One region of the Herbaspirillum sp. 1130 genome, then DNA from elsewhere that is predicted to be linked to it. Evidence: riboswitches for the same ligand, from Rfam matches in the RefSeq annotation. Region 1 holds a riboswitch; the other holds the start of a gene.
What was found. Region 1 has a riboswitch for cobalamin ahead of JOD78_RS05130 (CbtB domain-containing protein). Riboswitches for the same ligand answer to the same signal wherever they lie in the genome.
Positions count from the first base shown of each region.

Region 2: linked by a shared signal. The riboswitch ahead of JOD78_RS06895 (TonB-dependent receptor) and the one ahead of JOD78_RS05130 (CbtB domain-containing protein) in region 1 are both predicted to bind cobalamin.

Region 1 covers NZ_JAFICQ010000001.1:1,176,857-1,184,567, reverse strand. Annotated here, with positions in the region: gene pgm (phosphoglucomutase (alpha-D-glucose-1,6-bisphosphate-dependent)) at 1-260, shown strand, start outside; gene JOD78_RS05150 (hypothetical protein) at 429-809, shown strand; gene JOD78_RS05145 (hypothetical protein) at 860-1,006, shown strand; gene JOD78_RS05140 (hypothetical protein) at 1,374-2,069, shown strand; gene JOD78_RS05135 (hypothetical protein) at 2,267-2,902, shown strand; cobalamin riboswitch at 2,971-3,201, shown strand; gene JOD78_RS05130 (CbtB domain-containing protein) at 3,341-3,556, shown strand; gene JOD78_RS05125 (CbtA family protein) at 3,567-4,319, shown strand; gene JOD78_RS05120 (ferredoxin) at 4,384-4,725, shown strand; gene JOD78_RS05115 (cobaltochelatase subunit CobN) at 4,718-7,711, shown strand, end outside.
Region 2 covers NZ_JAFICQ010000001.1:1,572,039-1,579,749, reverse strand. Annotated here, with positions in the region: gene JOD78_RS06915 (sulfite exporter TauE/SafE family protein) at 1-434, opposite strand, end outside; gene JOD78_RS06910 (CysB family HTH-type transcriptional regulator) at 621-1,562, shown strand; gene JOD78_RS06905 (chemotaxis protein CheA) at 1,662-3,587, opposite strand; gene JOD78_RS06900 (protein phosphatase CheZ) at 3,587-4,330, opposite strand; cobalamin riboswitch at 4,830-5,107, shown strand; gene JOD78_RS06895 (TonB-dependent receptor) at 5,187-7,163, shown strand; gene JOD78_RS06890 (iron ABC transporter permease) at 7,186-7,711, shown strand, end outside.

The DNA.
Region 1 (7,711 bases):
CCAAACTGTCGCCGCAGGATGTGACGTCGACCGAGCTGGCCGGCGAGACCATCCGCGAGGTGATGACGACCGCACCGGCCAACGGCAAGCCCTTCGGCGGCCTGAAGATCGTCACCGACAATGGCTGGTTTGCGGCCCGTCCTTCCGGCACCGAGAGCATCTACAAGATCTATGGCGAGAGCTTCCGCGACCAGGCGCATCTGGACCGCATCTTCGCCGAAGCGCAAGAGATCGTGACGCGCGCGCTCAAGGCCAGCTGATTGCGCTGACGTCTTGCATTGCGCATGCCGATGACGCCGCCACCCCTTGGGGCTGGCGGCGTTTTTTTTCCGGCCTTCCTACAGGCGAATGGGCCGATGTCTGGCTGAGGGCAGGGCAGGGGCTTCGTAAGATGAGGTATTGTTTGCCACCTTGTCAGGAGGACCGCCATGAACCTGCCTCGTCCGGATCTCGCTGCAGAGTCCGCTGCAGCGCAGGGCGCGCGACCACCGGAAACCCCGGCAGCCGCACTGCTGCGTCCACCCGGCACGCCGCCTGCGCCGTCAGGCGCGCCCGTGCCGGATCACATCGTGGCCGATCCCGGCCATGTCGTTGAGCCCGACGGCACCGAAGACCCGCTGGCCAATGCCGATGATGGCTTGCTGCCCACGCTGCCGGCACGGCCCGGCGACCACACTACCCCTTTACCCTCAGAGGAGAACACCATGCACAAGCCCCAGGACACCCCGCCGGTCGAGGTCCCGCCGCTCGATCCGACGCCGCCCCAGGACCCGATTCCCCATCAGAACCCGATGGCCGGCCAGGGTTGAGCTTGCCTGCCGGATCTGCCACCCGAATTGCACTCTCCGAGGAGGTCTGTTTGTACCATTCCCTGCACACTCCCCAAGAAACCCCGCCGGTCAACGAGCCCAACCTGCCGCCGCCGGCACTGCCCGATGATGAGCCGGTGCCGGTGCAAGATCCGCCCGACAATCCCCGGCCTTCCGACAAGCCTTTGCGCATGTAAGTAGCTGTCGTTGAGCGCGCTTGCGAAGCAGGCGCGCCGTTCTTCGTTGCGCTTGCAGCCGTCCATCGCGACTTTGGTTTTTGCATTTCCGTTCACGTCTTGCGAGCGATCGAGCGTGCAACATGCCGTTACGCGGCCATTGCGACTGCGCGCTGTCTTTTTCTTTCATATCGCCCCGGAACCGCCCTGATTTCGGCCCGCACCATCTCCTTTGCAGTCTGCCATCTCTCCCCGCCATTCTTTCGCGTTGATTGAGACTTTTCTCGTTCAAGCCGCTTTGCATTTGTGAAAGCATCTGCTTTTTGCGGAGACCGCAGATGAATTGAGCAGGACTGCCACCTCCGCCGTCCTTGTCAGGAGTGGCACCTTGTATCCCTATCCTCCGCAGTCCATGGGTTTTCCCGCTGGCCGCCGCCACACTGTGCTGGCGGCGCTTCCTCTGCATGTGCTGGTACGCCTGCAGCCAAGCGGCAGCAGCACCGCCCGGGTGCTGTGCGAGCCGGTCAAGGCCGGGCCGGCTGCCGGTGCGCAGGCCATGGTGCTCTACCTGTCTCCCTTTGATGCGCATCTCGATGCGCTCTGGCTGGGTCTGGCTGTGGAGGATTACCAGGTACTGCCGGTGGCATCCTTTTCCCCCGATGAGCTGGTGGCGCGTCATCAGGGCCACTTGCCGTACTGCCTGCATCTGGCATGGGGCGCGCACGATGGCCGCATCGCCGTGCGCGCGCAGGGCGATCCGGTGCGGCTGTCGTCGGCGCGCGTGGCCCAGGTGTCGGCGAGCATCGACAGCATCCCGCTGGACATCGGACTGGCCGATCTCGAATGCCACGCCCGACTATGGGAGTGCGCCGGTCTCTACGCCCATGCGGAGACAGCGGCCCGGCTGGAACAACTGAACCCGCAGCAGCGCCACCGGCATGCCGAGCGGGCCATGGAGCGCATCCCGGGCCGCACTGAACCGGGCCGGGAAATCAACCAGATCGCGCTGTATGACGCCGAATCGGCGCAATGGCACTTCGTCGCCCTCGATTTTCTTGCCGAGATGGTCGCCGGGCCGCGCTGAGGCCGTCGCGAGCCGACATCGGCCTCTCGGTGTTGTCGCCGGGCGCACAACAGGGCGCACGCCGTCCGTGGCAAGTGACTTGTTCCTGCTCATTGAGAGTTTTCTGATATCCATGGCATTGCCCTTCTGCAACCATGGTGGCCGGTTGTGTTTCTGCTGCAGCCGATCTGATCCGCCGTCTGTTGAAGGAGCTGTCAATGATTTGCTTCCTTGCCCATGCCTCTCCCTGGAAGAAGAGCGCGCTGCGCTGCCTGCCCTTGGTCCTGCTGTTCGTCTGTCTGGCGGCGCTGCCCGGTCCGCGATCGCCGCCCGAAGAAGTGCTGGCCAGTTGCCTGGCCGTAGACCATTTTCCCCTCAGCAGGGTCAGCATCGATCCGGTCGCAGGGCGGGTCGAGGTGATGGAAAGCGGCCCGGCATCTCCCTACAGCCTGTATCTGCCTGATGGCGACAATCGCCAGTGGCGCATCGGTTATGCCAGCGGCAAGCCCCCCGGACGTGACTATCTGTTCGTCAATTCCCATCGCGGCTACCTTGACCGGGCCATCGGCCTGTCACCGGAGCGCGCCCCCCGGCTGTCCCGCCCGCAAAAGGCCTCGTTTGCCGTGCTGGGCTTCCTGGGGGAACGCTACCTGTGCCTGATGGAAGTGCACGGGCACGGTCCCCGGTCCGGCCAGCGCTCGGTGTACGTGGCGCGCATTCCCACCCGCATGGGGGCGGAAATGAGCCTGTATTACAAGCTGGCCGCTTCGCCTGCCTTGCCGCAACTGCCGGCTGCTTCCTCCAGTGCATCCCCCTCATCCTCCTCGCCGCTCCAGCCCGCCTTGCCCCGCTGAAGTTGCCGCCAGCCCCGTGCAGGCTGACAATGCAGGTTGCCCAAGCCCGCCCCCGCCTTTATACTTCGCCACTTAGCATTGCTTCTGGTATTCCTGTGCGCAGCCGCGCCTGGAATTGAAACGGGAAGCCGGTGCGGCCGGTGCCACAGCATCGGGCCAAAGCCGGCGCTGCCCCCGCAACGGTAAGCGAGGAAGGACACGCACTACGCCACTGTGCCCCGCGCATGGGAAGGCGCCTGTCCCGAAGCCCAGGCTTCCCCTCGCCAGCCCGGAGACCGGCCCGAGGCAAGTTCTTGAATGCATCGCGGAGGGCGATCATGCGGAAAGCTTCCATCATTTCCCGCTGGTGTGAACCGGTGCCGTCAGCCGACGGCGGGATTGTGCTTGGGCGCTCGCCGTGTGGCTTCCTTCGTTTCATCCACCTGCCAAGGAAAGCGCATGTCCACTCCCTCCGGTCTCGACGCCCGTCACACCGCTGATTCTTCCTCTTCCAGCCGCTCCGGCAGCCAGGTCTGGCGCGACCGCATCGCGCCCTCGCTGCTGGCCTTCGCGCTGGGCGTGGCGCTGATCTACGGCGCCGGCTTCGCCTCCAAAGTCGAGCTGCACAATGCCGCCCACGATGGCCGCCACTCGGCCGGTTTCCCTTGCCACTGAGGAGCGGACGATGAACTGGACCGTATTCCGGCGCATGGCGTCGGCTGTGGTGGTGGCAGGTGCCTTGTCGGGCGTGCTGCTGTCGGGCGTGCAACAATTCCAAGTCGAAAAGATCATCCTCAAGGCAGAGGAATATGAAAAGGCCAGCGAATCGGCGGCCCCCGCGGCCGATGACCACGCCCACGAACCCGCCGCCCAGGCGGCTGCGCACGAGCACTCGCATGCGAACGCACATGAGCACGAACACGCGCATGACGCCAATGCCTGGGAGCCGGCTGACGGCGCCGAGCGCACCGGCTACACCGTGCTGGCCAACGTCAGCATGGCGGTCGGTTTCGCCTTGCTGCTGGTGGCGGCCTTTGCCCTGAGCGGACGCCAGATCAGCTGGCGCAGCGGCCTGCTGTGGGGCCTGGCCGGTTATGGCGTGTTCTTCGTCGCGCCCTCGCTGGGCTTGCCGCCGGAAGTCCCCGGTACCCTGGCCGCACCGCTGCAGGCGCGCCAGCTCTGGTGGGTGATGACCGCCGCCATGACGGCGGCCAGCCTGGGCCTGTTCGTCTTCACCCGTGGCTGGCCGTGGAAGCTGGTCGGCGTCATGCTCCTGGTGGTTCCGCATTTCATCGGCGCACCGCAGCCGGAAGTGCATGGCAGCGTGGCACCCGAAGAGTTGGCACAAGCCTTCATCCGCGCCACGGCGGCGGCCAATGCCGTGTTCTGGCTGGCGCTGGGCGGGCTGACCGGTTTCTTCTATCGCCGCTTCGGCTGATGGGCCGGCCCTGACGGGCCCCTGTCCGGCGTTGCTGCGCCGGGGAAAGTAAAGCATCAAAGCCATGAGAACTCATCATCGTCACGTGCTCATGTGCGTGGGTCCGCGTTGTACCGAAAACGGCGTGCTGGCCGAAGCCATGTTCGGCGTGCTGGGCGAGCAGATCGACGCCCGCCCCGAGCTGCGCGTCAAGCGCACCCGTACCCACTGCATGGTGGCCTGCAAGGCGCAGGCCCCGGTGGTGGTGGTCTATCCCGAGGGCGTGTGGTATCGCTGCGAGGATGCCGCCGCCATCGAGCGCGTGGTGGTGGAGCACCTGGAAGGCGGACGCGAAGTGAGCGACCTCATCTTCCATCGCCTTGGCACCGGTGACGTGATGCCGGAAGCGGAGGCCTCCGATGCATGATCCCGTGGCTCGAATCGTCCTGCTGACGCACGCCCCGACCGACCTGGCGCTGCTGGCTGCTGCACGCGCGCAGTTGCCGGCGGAATTCCCCGCCGTAGCGGGCTACGACCTGCAAGCCCTGCAATCTGGCACCGACGAGCAGGGCCAGCCGCTGCGCACGCTGGCGACCCTGCTGCGCACGGAGCTGGCCAGCGCCCAGGTGATCGTGCTGCGCGTCCTCGGACGGCTGGGTGCAGTAGCCGGTTTTCCTGAATTGCTGCGCGCTGCGCGCGCCGAAGGGCGGCACTTGATCGTGCTGTCCGGCACCGGCGAGCCCGATGCCGAACTGGCTGCGGCGTCCACTGCTGCGCCCGATGTGCAACAGCAGGCGCTGGCGTATTTCAACGGCGGCGGCAGCGTCAACCTGGCGCAGTTGCTGCGCTGTCTGTCGGACCGCCTGCTGCTGAGCGGCTACGGCTACGAACCCGCGCAAGCCTTGCCCGAACACGGCCTTTATCATCCCGACCTCGAACAGGACGCCCGCCTCGACGACTGGCTGGCCCTGCGCGCTCAGGCCCCGGCGGGCAAGCCGGCGGTGGGCATCATCTTCTACCGGGCGCATTGGCTCTCGGGCAATACCGCCTTCATCGATGCGCTGGTGGCGGCGCTGGAGGCGCGCGGCATGGATGTGCTGCCAGTGTTTACTTCCTCGCTGCGGGTGTCGGCCAGCAGTGGGGCAACGCTGCCGCCTGCGCTGGCGTATTTCGCCGAGGGCCGGGTCGATCTCATCATCAACACCACCAGCTTCGCCATGGGCGAGATTACGGCAGGCGGCATCACGCCGGCGGGCTGGTCGGTCTCGGTGCTGGAACAGTTGAACCGCCCGGTACTGCAGGCCATCACCAGCGGCATGACGCAGGACCAGTGGCAGCATTCCACGCGCGGCATGAATCCGCTGGATGCGGCCATGAACGTGGTCCTGCCCGAATTCGACGGCCGCATCATCGGCGTGCCGCTATCCTTCAAGCACGCCAGCGAGGCCGGTGTGGTGCAGTACCAGGCCCTGCCGGACCGCGTGCGCCGCATCGCCGGGCTGGCGCAGCGGCTGGTGCGCCTGCGCTGCACGCCCAATGCAGAAAAGCGCATCGCCTTCATCTTCACCAATTCCAGCAGCAAGGCCGCGCAGATCGGCAATGCCGTGGGGCTGGATGCGCCCGAGTCGCTCATGGCCGTGCTGCGCGCACTGGCAGTAGATGGCTACGCCATCGGCGATCTGCCCGACACCGGCACGTCCCTGATCCACGAACTGGTGGACCGCTGCTCCTACGACGACATCCTGCTCACCGAAGACCAGCTGCGCCGTGCTGCCGCGCGCATCCCGGCGGCGCGCTACGCGCAATGGTTTGCCGCGTTGCCCACCGCCTTGCAGGCCAGGATGCAGCGCCAGTGGGGGGCTGCGCCCGGCGAGGCTTACGTGCACGACCAGCATCTGGTGATCGCCGGCCTCGATCTGGGCAATGCCTTCGTGGCCCTGCAACCGCCGCGCGGCTACGGCATGGACCCGGACGCCATCTACCACCAGCCCGACCTGCCGCCCACGCATCACTACTACGCGCTGTACCGCTGGCTGGATGAAGAATGGGGCGCAGATGCCATCGTCCACGTCGGCAAGCACGGCACCCTGGAGTGGTTGCCGGGCAAGGGCGTGGGCCTGTCTGAAGAATGCTTCCCGGATGCCTTGCTGGGCGACGTGCCGCTGTTCTATCCCTTCATCATCAACGATCCCGGCGAAGGTTCGCAGGCCAAGCGCCGCGCCCATGCCGTGGTGGTGGACCACCTGACGCCGCCCATGACCACCGCCGACAGCTACGGCGCGCTGGCCCAGTTGACGCAGCTGGTGGACGAGTATTACCAGGTCGAGGTGCTCGATCCGGCCAAGCTGCCGCTGCTGCAGCAGCAGATCTGGGAGCTGGTGCGGCAGACCAATCTGGATACGGACCTGCAGTACAAGCTGCTGCATCATGACCACGATCATGACCATGAGCACGGGCACGACCATGGGCATCACCATCATCACGGACATCATCATCACGATGACCATCACCATCACCATCATCACGACCATGACCATGCGCACGACGACGGCGCGCTGCCGCACGCGCTGAGTGAACTGGATGGTGCCGGTGTGGCGCACCTGATCGAGGATCTCGACGGCTACCTGTGCGAACTGGGCGCGGCCCAGATCCGCGACGGCCTGCACATCCTCGGCCGCATGCCCGATGGACAGCAACTGCCGGACATGCTGGTGGCCCTGACGCGTCTGCCCAACCAGGACCTGCCGGGCCTGCAGGAAGAAGTGGCGCGTCTCTTCGGCCTGTCGCTGGACATGCTGCTGGAACACAAGGGCCGCCGCCTCAACATCGACGATGCGCTCTCCCGCACGGCCGGACGTGCCATCGTCACCCGCGCCGATGCGCTTGAAGCCATCGATGCGCTGTGCCTGTCGCTGATGCAGTCCCTGCAGCAGCAAGGCTTTGCAGTGCAGGCCATCGAGGGCGTGATCCAGGCCTTGTTCGCCCCCTTGTTCAGCGCCCCCGCCGAAGAAAAACCGCGCCTGCAACCGACCCTGCAAAAAAGCGCAGGCAGCGTGCTCGGCGGCATGCGCGCCATGGCGCGACCGGCCCCGGTCAAGCGCGCAGTACCGGCCGCCGCCATCAAGGCCACCGACACCAGCGCCGTGCGCCGCATCCTCAGCTTCGCCTGCGAACAACTGGTACCGCGCCTGCAGCGCACCGATGAGGAAATCAGCAACCTGCTCAACGGCCTGCGCGGTGGCTACATTCCGGCCGGACCCAGCGGCTCGCCCACGCGCGGCATGGCGCATATTCTTCCGACCGGGCGCAATTTTTACTCGGTCGATCCACGCAGCGTGCCCTCGCAGTCGGCCTGGCGCGTGGGCCAGCAACTGGCGCGCGAAGTGCTGGAGCGCCATCACCGCGAGAGCGGC
Region 2 (7,711 bases), 400 kb from region 1:
GCGTTGGCCAGCGTGGCACCCTGCAGCTGGCGTTGCGGATGGGCATTGAGCCAGGCTTGCATGCGGGCGCGGAAGAGCAGGGCCACCACGGTCAGGAACACCGAGATCGCAATCGAATAGCGGATGGTCAGCGCGATGCCGTCGCTGACGGCGCCGAAGTGCTTGAGCAGCAGCGTGGTCACGAGGGCCGCGGGCAGCGCACCATAAGAGAGCCGGCGCACCACATCCCAGCGTACCGTACCCTTGAAGCGATGGGCCAGGGTGCCGGCGGTCTTGGTCGCGGAGGCAAAGGCCAGGTCGGTGCCCACGGCCACCGAGGGATGAATGCCGAACAGCAAGGTCAACAGCGGTGTCATGAGCGAGCCGCCACCGACCCCGGTCAGTCCGACCAGCAGTCCAACGGCAAATCCGCTTACTACATAAGAAACAGTCATAACACCTCGCCCATTAGTCTGCGAATCGTAATAAACTTATGTTTCAAACCAAACTACATAGTATTTATTTGCTTATATACGCCTTTGGCATATGGAAATGCGCCAAACGAGGCAGGTAAGGCCGGTGAGGCCAGCAAGGCAGGCGCGGTGCGCCGCCATACCAGGTAGAAGCGAAGGAATTCCCTCATGAATCTTCATCAATTCCGTTTCGTTCGTGAAGCGGTAAGGCAGAACTTCAACCTCACGGAGGCCGCCAAGGCCCTGTATACCTCGCAGCCCGGGGTCTCCAAGGCCATCATCGAGCTGGAGGAGGAGCTGGGCGTGGACATCTTCACGCGCCACGGCAAGCGTATTCGCGGCCTGACCGAGCCGGGCCGCGCGGTGCTGCGCTCGGTCGAGCTGATCATGCAGGAAGTGGATGGCCTCAAACGTATCGGCAAGGAATTCGCCGCCCATGACAGCGGCAGTTTCACCATCGCCACCACCCACACCCAGGCGCGCTATGCGCTGCCCAAGGTGGTGCAGGCCTTCACGCAGAAGTATCCGAAAGTGCATCTTTCCTTGCTGCAGGGTAACCCCAAGCAAATCACCGAGATGGTACGCAACGATCAGGCGGATATTGCCATCGCCACTGAAGCGCTGGCTTCAGGCGAGGGCCTGGTCTCGCTGCCTTGTTATCAGTGGGAGCACGTGGTGGTGGTGCCGCCGGATCACCCTTTGCTGCAGTCCAGAAGCCTGACGTTGGAAGAGATTGCCGGCAATCCCCTGATTACCTACGATTCCGCTTTCAGCGGCCGCAGCAAGATCGACCATGCCTTCTCGCTGCGCCAGTTGAAGCCTGACGTGGTGCTGGAGGCCATCGATGCCGACGTCATCAAGACCTACGTGGAGCTGGGCATGGGCGTGGGCATCATCGCCGGCATCGCCTTCGATGCCGAGCGTGACCGTGGCCTGCGGGCCATTCCGGCCGGCCACCTGTTCGGCACCAATGTCTCGCGGGTTGCCTTGAAGCAAGGGGCGTATTTGCGGGGATATGTCTATACCTTCATTGAATTGCTGGCACCGACCCTCAATCGCAAGCTGATTGCGCAGGTCATGGAAGGCGAGAAGGACATGTATGAACTTTAAGGCGTAAGGCCCGGCGCCGAGCAGTGCGCCAGGCCTGAAACAAAACGGCCGGATCCTTGCAGATCCGGCCGTTTGCGTTTGCAGCGCTGGGCGGCAATCTTATGCCACCGCCGTGCGCTCCAGATCGCGGCAGCCATCCAGCAGGAAGGACAGGCCCACCACCAGCACCAGTTCACCTTCGGCCGAACGGGCCGTACCGGTGATGCCGGCAGTGTGGATTGCGGTCAGCGGCTTGATCACGAGATCGGCCGTGCCTTCCACCGATTCCACGCCCAGGATGTAGGGGTGGGGAACCGCCATGACGATACCCACTCGCTCATTGCCCGGCTCGTAGCCCAGCACGCCGGCCAGCGAATTGACCGGCAGCGGACGGCCCTGGTCGCGCAGCACCGGGGCGCCGCCGACTTCGTCGAAGGTTTCCGGCAGCTCGACCACGCGCTCCACCACCGCCATCGGCAGGGCCAGCGGAGCACCGGCGCAGCGCACCAGCATGGTCGGGATGATCGACAGTTCGATGGGCAGGCGGATCGAGAACTTGGTGCCCTTGCCGATGGTGGATTCGATGCGGATGGTGCCGCGATGCTTTTCCACCGCCGTCTTGACCACGTCCATGCCCACGCCGCGTCCGGAGACGCTGGAGGCCACTTCCTTGGTCGAGAAACCGGGCAGGAACACCAGCTGCAAGGCTTCGTCGGAGGTCAGCGCCTGGTGCTCGTTGATCAGGCCCTTGGCCAGCGCCTTGTTGCGCAGCATGTCCGGGTCCATGCCCTTGCCGTCATCGAAGACTTCGATCATGACGCTGCTGCCGGCCTGCCAGGCGTTGAGCGAGATGGTCGCCTTGTTGGGCTTGCCGGCCGCGGCGCGGTCCACTTCGATACCGTGGTCCAGCGAGTTGCGCAGCATGTGCACCAGCGGGTCGTAGAGGCTGTCCACCACCACGCGGTCGACTTCGGTTTCGGCACCGGTGATGACCAGGTCGACGTCCTTGCCGAGGTCCTTGGCCAGTTCGCGCACCAGTCGGGGGAATTTCTGGAACAGGCGGCCGACCGGCTGCATGCGCGTGGACAGCGTGGCGCGTTGCAGTTCGCTGGAGTAGCGCGAGGCGCGGCCCAGGGTTTCGGCCAGGGTCGACATCAGGGCCGCAGCGGTCCCTTCGAACTTGAACTGCTGCAGCTTTTCCAGCAGCACGGCAGCCTGGTTGGCGGCCTGCACCGATTCGCCGGCCACTTCCAGCAGGGCGTCCAGCTTGACGGCATCGATACGGATGCTTTCTTCCTTGGCCCCGCCAGGGGAATCGGTGGCGCGGCGATTCTGCTGTACCGGCGCGGCGGCCTTGGGCTCGCCATCGGCTGCGGGCGCGGCAGGCGCGGCAGCAGCGGGTGCCGCTGCGGCGGCAGCCACCGGGGCCGCCTCGGCGCTACCCTCCGCGACCGGCGCGGCAGCCGCACCGGGCACCAGGGCCTGGTAGAGGGCGGGCCAGTCCAGTTCGCCATTCTTCATCACGCTGGCACTGCCATCGACGCTGACGGCGGCCACTGCAGCGGCGGCTGCGGGCGCGGCCACCGGTGCTGCGGCTGCCGGTGCTGCTGCCGGGGCAGGCGCTGCTGCCGCTGGGGCAGGGGCCGGCGTGGATTCGCTCTTGCCTTCGATGGCCTGGGTCAGGATGTCCTTCAGTTCGGCCGGCATCGAGGCCAGGCTGTCGGGCGCCGCACCGTTGGACAATTCGTTCAACTGGTCGGCCACGAAGCCGCTGGCCTGCAGCGCCGCTTCGATGGCCAGCGGCGTGACCGGGGCCTTGCCGGTGCGCAGCGCATCGAACAGGTTTTCGGTCAGGTGGCAGGCCGACACCATGGCCGGCAGGTTCACGAACCCGGCGCCACCCTTGATGGTGTGGAATGCGCGGAAGACCGCGTTGAGGATTTCAAGGTCATCAGGATGTCGTTCCAGCGTCAGCAGGTGCTCTTCCACGTTGGTGGCGAGATCCAACGCTTCAACGACAAAATCCTTGAGCATTTCGTCATCCATTAGAACCCCAGGCTATCGAGTAAGTCGTCCACATCGTCCTGACCCATGGCGGTGCCGCCCACGGAGGGGCCATTCATCAGGGTTACCGGTTTTTCGGCATCGATCTGCGCCTTGACTTCCGGCGGTGCATTGTCGCGCAGCAGTTGCGCCAGCTCGCGCTCGGCGGAAGCGGTGATGGCCACGATCTTCTTGATCAACTGGCCGGTGATGTCCTGGAAGTCCTGGGCCATCATGATTTCCAGCATGCGCGCCTTTTCCGCCTCGGTCGATTCCATCACCGAATTGGAGAACTTCTGCGAGTCGCCCGCCAGTGCCTTGAATTCCTCGATGTTCATCTGGCCGGCATACAGCTTGGTCCAGCGCGCGTTGATGTCCTTGGCTTGCTCCTGCAGGCGGTCCTGGGCCGGCATGCCGGAGTCCAGCGCATTGAGCACCTTGTTGGCGGCCTGCTCGGTGAGGGTGGCGATGTGTTCCAGACGGCTCTGGGCGTCGCCGATCTGCTCGGCCACGTCGGTCAGCGAACGGTCGTAGCCGAGTTCGCGCATGGAGTCGTGCAGCAGGCGCACGATGCCGCCCAGGCGTTCGTACATGGGCTTGTCGCTCTGGTCCTCCTGTTCGCCTGCAGCCGCTTCTTCGGTGCCGGCGGCGGCGGGGGCGGCGGCAGCCGGTTCGGCAGTCATGCCCGGTAGCGTCTGCGAGGAAATTTCGTCAAACAATGCTTCCAGATCAACGTCGTCGCTCATGATTACTGATTCTCCCAACAAAGGTGTGCGCTCGTCGGCGCACTGCTGTGCAAAGTTGCCCGTAGGCGGATCTAATGCGTCGTTCCGGGAGGCACAGCCACTACCACCGCCCCGATATCAGACAGATATCGGCAGCCAGAGGCAGTCTCTGAAGGCCCGCAGACCACGACAACGTTCAGGATGACAGTGAGGCCGGCCGACCCCGCAAGGGTCCGCCGGTCGACGATGCCATGGCGCCGAGTATAGGACCGCTTGGCGTGATCTCATCGGCCAAACAGCGAGTGAAATCCCCCATTTGTTTCAATTTTTCGGCCCCACCACAAAAAATTGGCAAGAACCGCGATTCAAATGTTTTTTGATAGAAAAATCGAATTTTTTCTATATATCACTGCTGAGGATGGATTTTATCCGGCTTTTTCCTGAAAGCAATTGCGGCTGTCCCGCTTGTGCTGATTTACATCACCTGGGTGCTGCGGCTTGTGGCGTGTACGCTGCACGCCTACAATGGCGCGGTTTTGGTGCCCGCCGGCGTGTCCTCGCCGGCAGTTAAACGGGAAACACGCGCCAGGCCGCCTGCAGCCAGCAGGGCGGTCAGCCAAGGTGTACTGCCCCCGCAACGGTAACCAGGTGCCGGCGACGATGTGACGATGCGTCGCGTCTCGCCGGCGAGACCTCTTCCACGCCACTGTGTTTTTGCGCGAACGTTCACTTCGCCACATGGGAAGGCCGATGGTCATGCCTGCAGTCCGGAGACCGGCCAGAACAGGAGGAGCCCGCACAGCCAGTATTGGTGCGGTTTTCCGTTGATTGCGGCCCGCGGGGAGGCTGGCTGCACAGATTCTTTACCTGATTTTTCATGCATATCGCTTATTTCCAGGCCCGCTGTGGCGGTCCTCGCCCCCGTATTGCCCTGCGCACTGCCAGTGCGCTGATTCTTTCGGCTTTCGCAGCCTCGACCCACGCCGCCGATACCAGCCAGCCGCTGTCGGCGGTAGTGGTCTCGGCCTCGCGCTTCCCCAATGATCCGGCATTCCCGCCGGTCGCTGCCACCGTCATCACCGCCGAGCAGATCCGCGAAGCCGGCATCGACAACGCCAACGAAGCCATCCGCAAGCTGGGCGGCGTCTATGGGCGCCAGAGCCTGTCCGGCCCGCGCGACTTCCCGCTGGACCTGCGCGGCTTCGGCACCAATGGCGACCAGAACATGGTGGTGCTGGTCGATGGCGTGCGCATTTCCGAGAATGAACTGGCCACGCCGCTGCTGTCGGCGATCCCCATCGAAACCATCGAGCGCATCGAGATCGTGCGCGGCGGCAGCAGCGTGCTGTATGGCAGCGGCGCTACCGGCGGCACCATCCAGATCATCACGCGCCGCCCGCAGGCCAATACCGTGCGCGGAACCGTGATCGGCGAGGTCGGCAGCAACGGTCAGCGCGCCGGCCGGGCAGCGGTTTCGCGCGGCTGGGACAACATGTCCATCGACGCCAGCTATGCCAAGTCGCATGCCGACAACTGGCGCGACAACAGCAAGTCCAATCAGGAAAATTTCAGTACCACGGTGCAGTGGTTCGCCAGCGACTGGCGCTTCGGCCTGCGCGCCAACTTGTCGCGCGCCGATTTCGGCCTGCCGGGCAGCCTGAGCCAGGCGCAATATGACGCCAATGCGCGCCAGACCAGCAAGCCGCTGGATCATGGCTCCTACGACAATGACAGCATCACGGCCTTCCTCGAGCGCCGCTTCGGTGCCTTCGACGTGGCGGCCGAGCTGTTGCATCGGGAGAAGATTTCGCGCTCCACCTATGTCAGCAGCGGCTCCACCGCGCAAGCCAACATCCGGACCACCCAGTTCTCGCCGCGCCTGCGTCACGTGCTCGACAGCGGCCTGTGGAAGAACGAAGCCATTGCCGGTGTGGACCTGGCCGAATGGAGTTCGGCCACCAATGCCAGCTATGGCAACAGCGATGCCTCCCAGCATTCGAAGGCGCTGTACCTGCGCGATGAAATCGAGTTTGACCGCAACGCCCGCCTCGCTGCCGGCGTGCGCCGCGAGCAGTTCACCCAGCAGAGCGATTCCGGCGCCTATGGCCGCACCAGCGCCGTCAATGCCTGGGATCTGCAAGCCAGCTATGCGCCGCTGCCGCTGCTGCGCGGCTTCGTCAAGACCGGCCAGAGCTATCGTCTGGCAACTGCCGACGAGAACGGCTTCACGGCCTTGCCCAGCGGCGCGGTCCTGAAACCGCAGGTCTCGCATGACCTGGAACTGGGCGCGACCCTGGGCCATACGGCGCGCCAGGTGACGCTGCGCTGGTTCCGCCATCGCGTGCGCGACGAGCTGTATTATGACCCGACCGCCAACGGTGGCTTCGGGGCCAACAGCAACCTGGCCCCCACCCGCCATCAGGGTGTGGAACTGGAAGGCCGTGTGCAGCTGACCGAGACCCTGGGCTGGAGTGCCACCTACCAGCACATCAATGCGCGTTTCGAGGAAGGCGACAACAGCGGCAAGCAACTGGCGCTGGTGCCGGCCAATACCCTGTCGACCCGCCTGAACTGGAAGTCCGGACAGCAAAGCGCCGACGTCGGTGCACGCTGGGTGGACCGCCAGCGCATGGGCAACGACTTCGCCAACACCTGCGCGCGCATGCCTTCGTTCACTACCTTCGATGCGCGGTATGCGGTGCGTGTCAGCGCCTGGGAATTTGCCGTCACGGGGACCAATCTGGCTGATCGCAAGTATTACTCGCAGGCGTATGACTGCAGTGGCGGGGCGGTCTCGGGCATCTATCCGGAGGACGGACGGGCCTTGAAATTCACCGCCCGCTACGACTTCTGATGCTGACCTGATCCTGGCCCCGATGCGACGTTACCTGCCTGTGCTGTGCACCTTGCTGCTGCTGTCCCTGCTGGCCTTGTCGGCGGCGGTGCTGTGCGGCAGTACTGGCTGTTTGCGTCCTTCGGCCTCCGCCGACCAGTTGGCGATGCTGCTGTCGCTGCGCGTGCCACGCGCGCTGACCGCCTTTGCCGTGGGCGGCGCGCTGGCCCTGTCGGGGGCGCTGATGCAGGTACTGTTGCGCAATCCGCTGGCCGATCCCTATGTATTGGGCTTGTCGGGCGGTTCGGCGGCCGGGGCCTTGCTGGCCATGCTGGCAGCCCTGCGGCTGGGCTGGCCGGTACAGGCCGTCACCGCACCCGGCGCCTTGCTGGGCGCGGGGCTGGCGATGCTGCTGCTGTTCGGGCTGGTGCGTCCCTCGCTGCGGCATCTGGCGGTGTCTCCCTTGTTGTCCAGCCAGCGCCTGTTGCTGACGGGTGTGATGCTGGCAGCGGGATTCGGTGCGCTGATTTCGCTGGCGCTGTCGATTGCGCCGGATGCGCAGTTGCGCG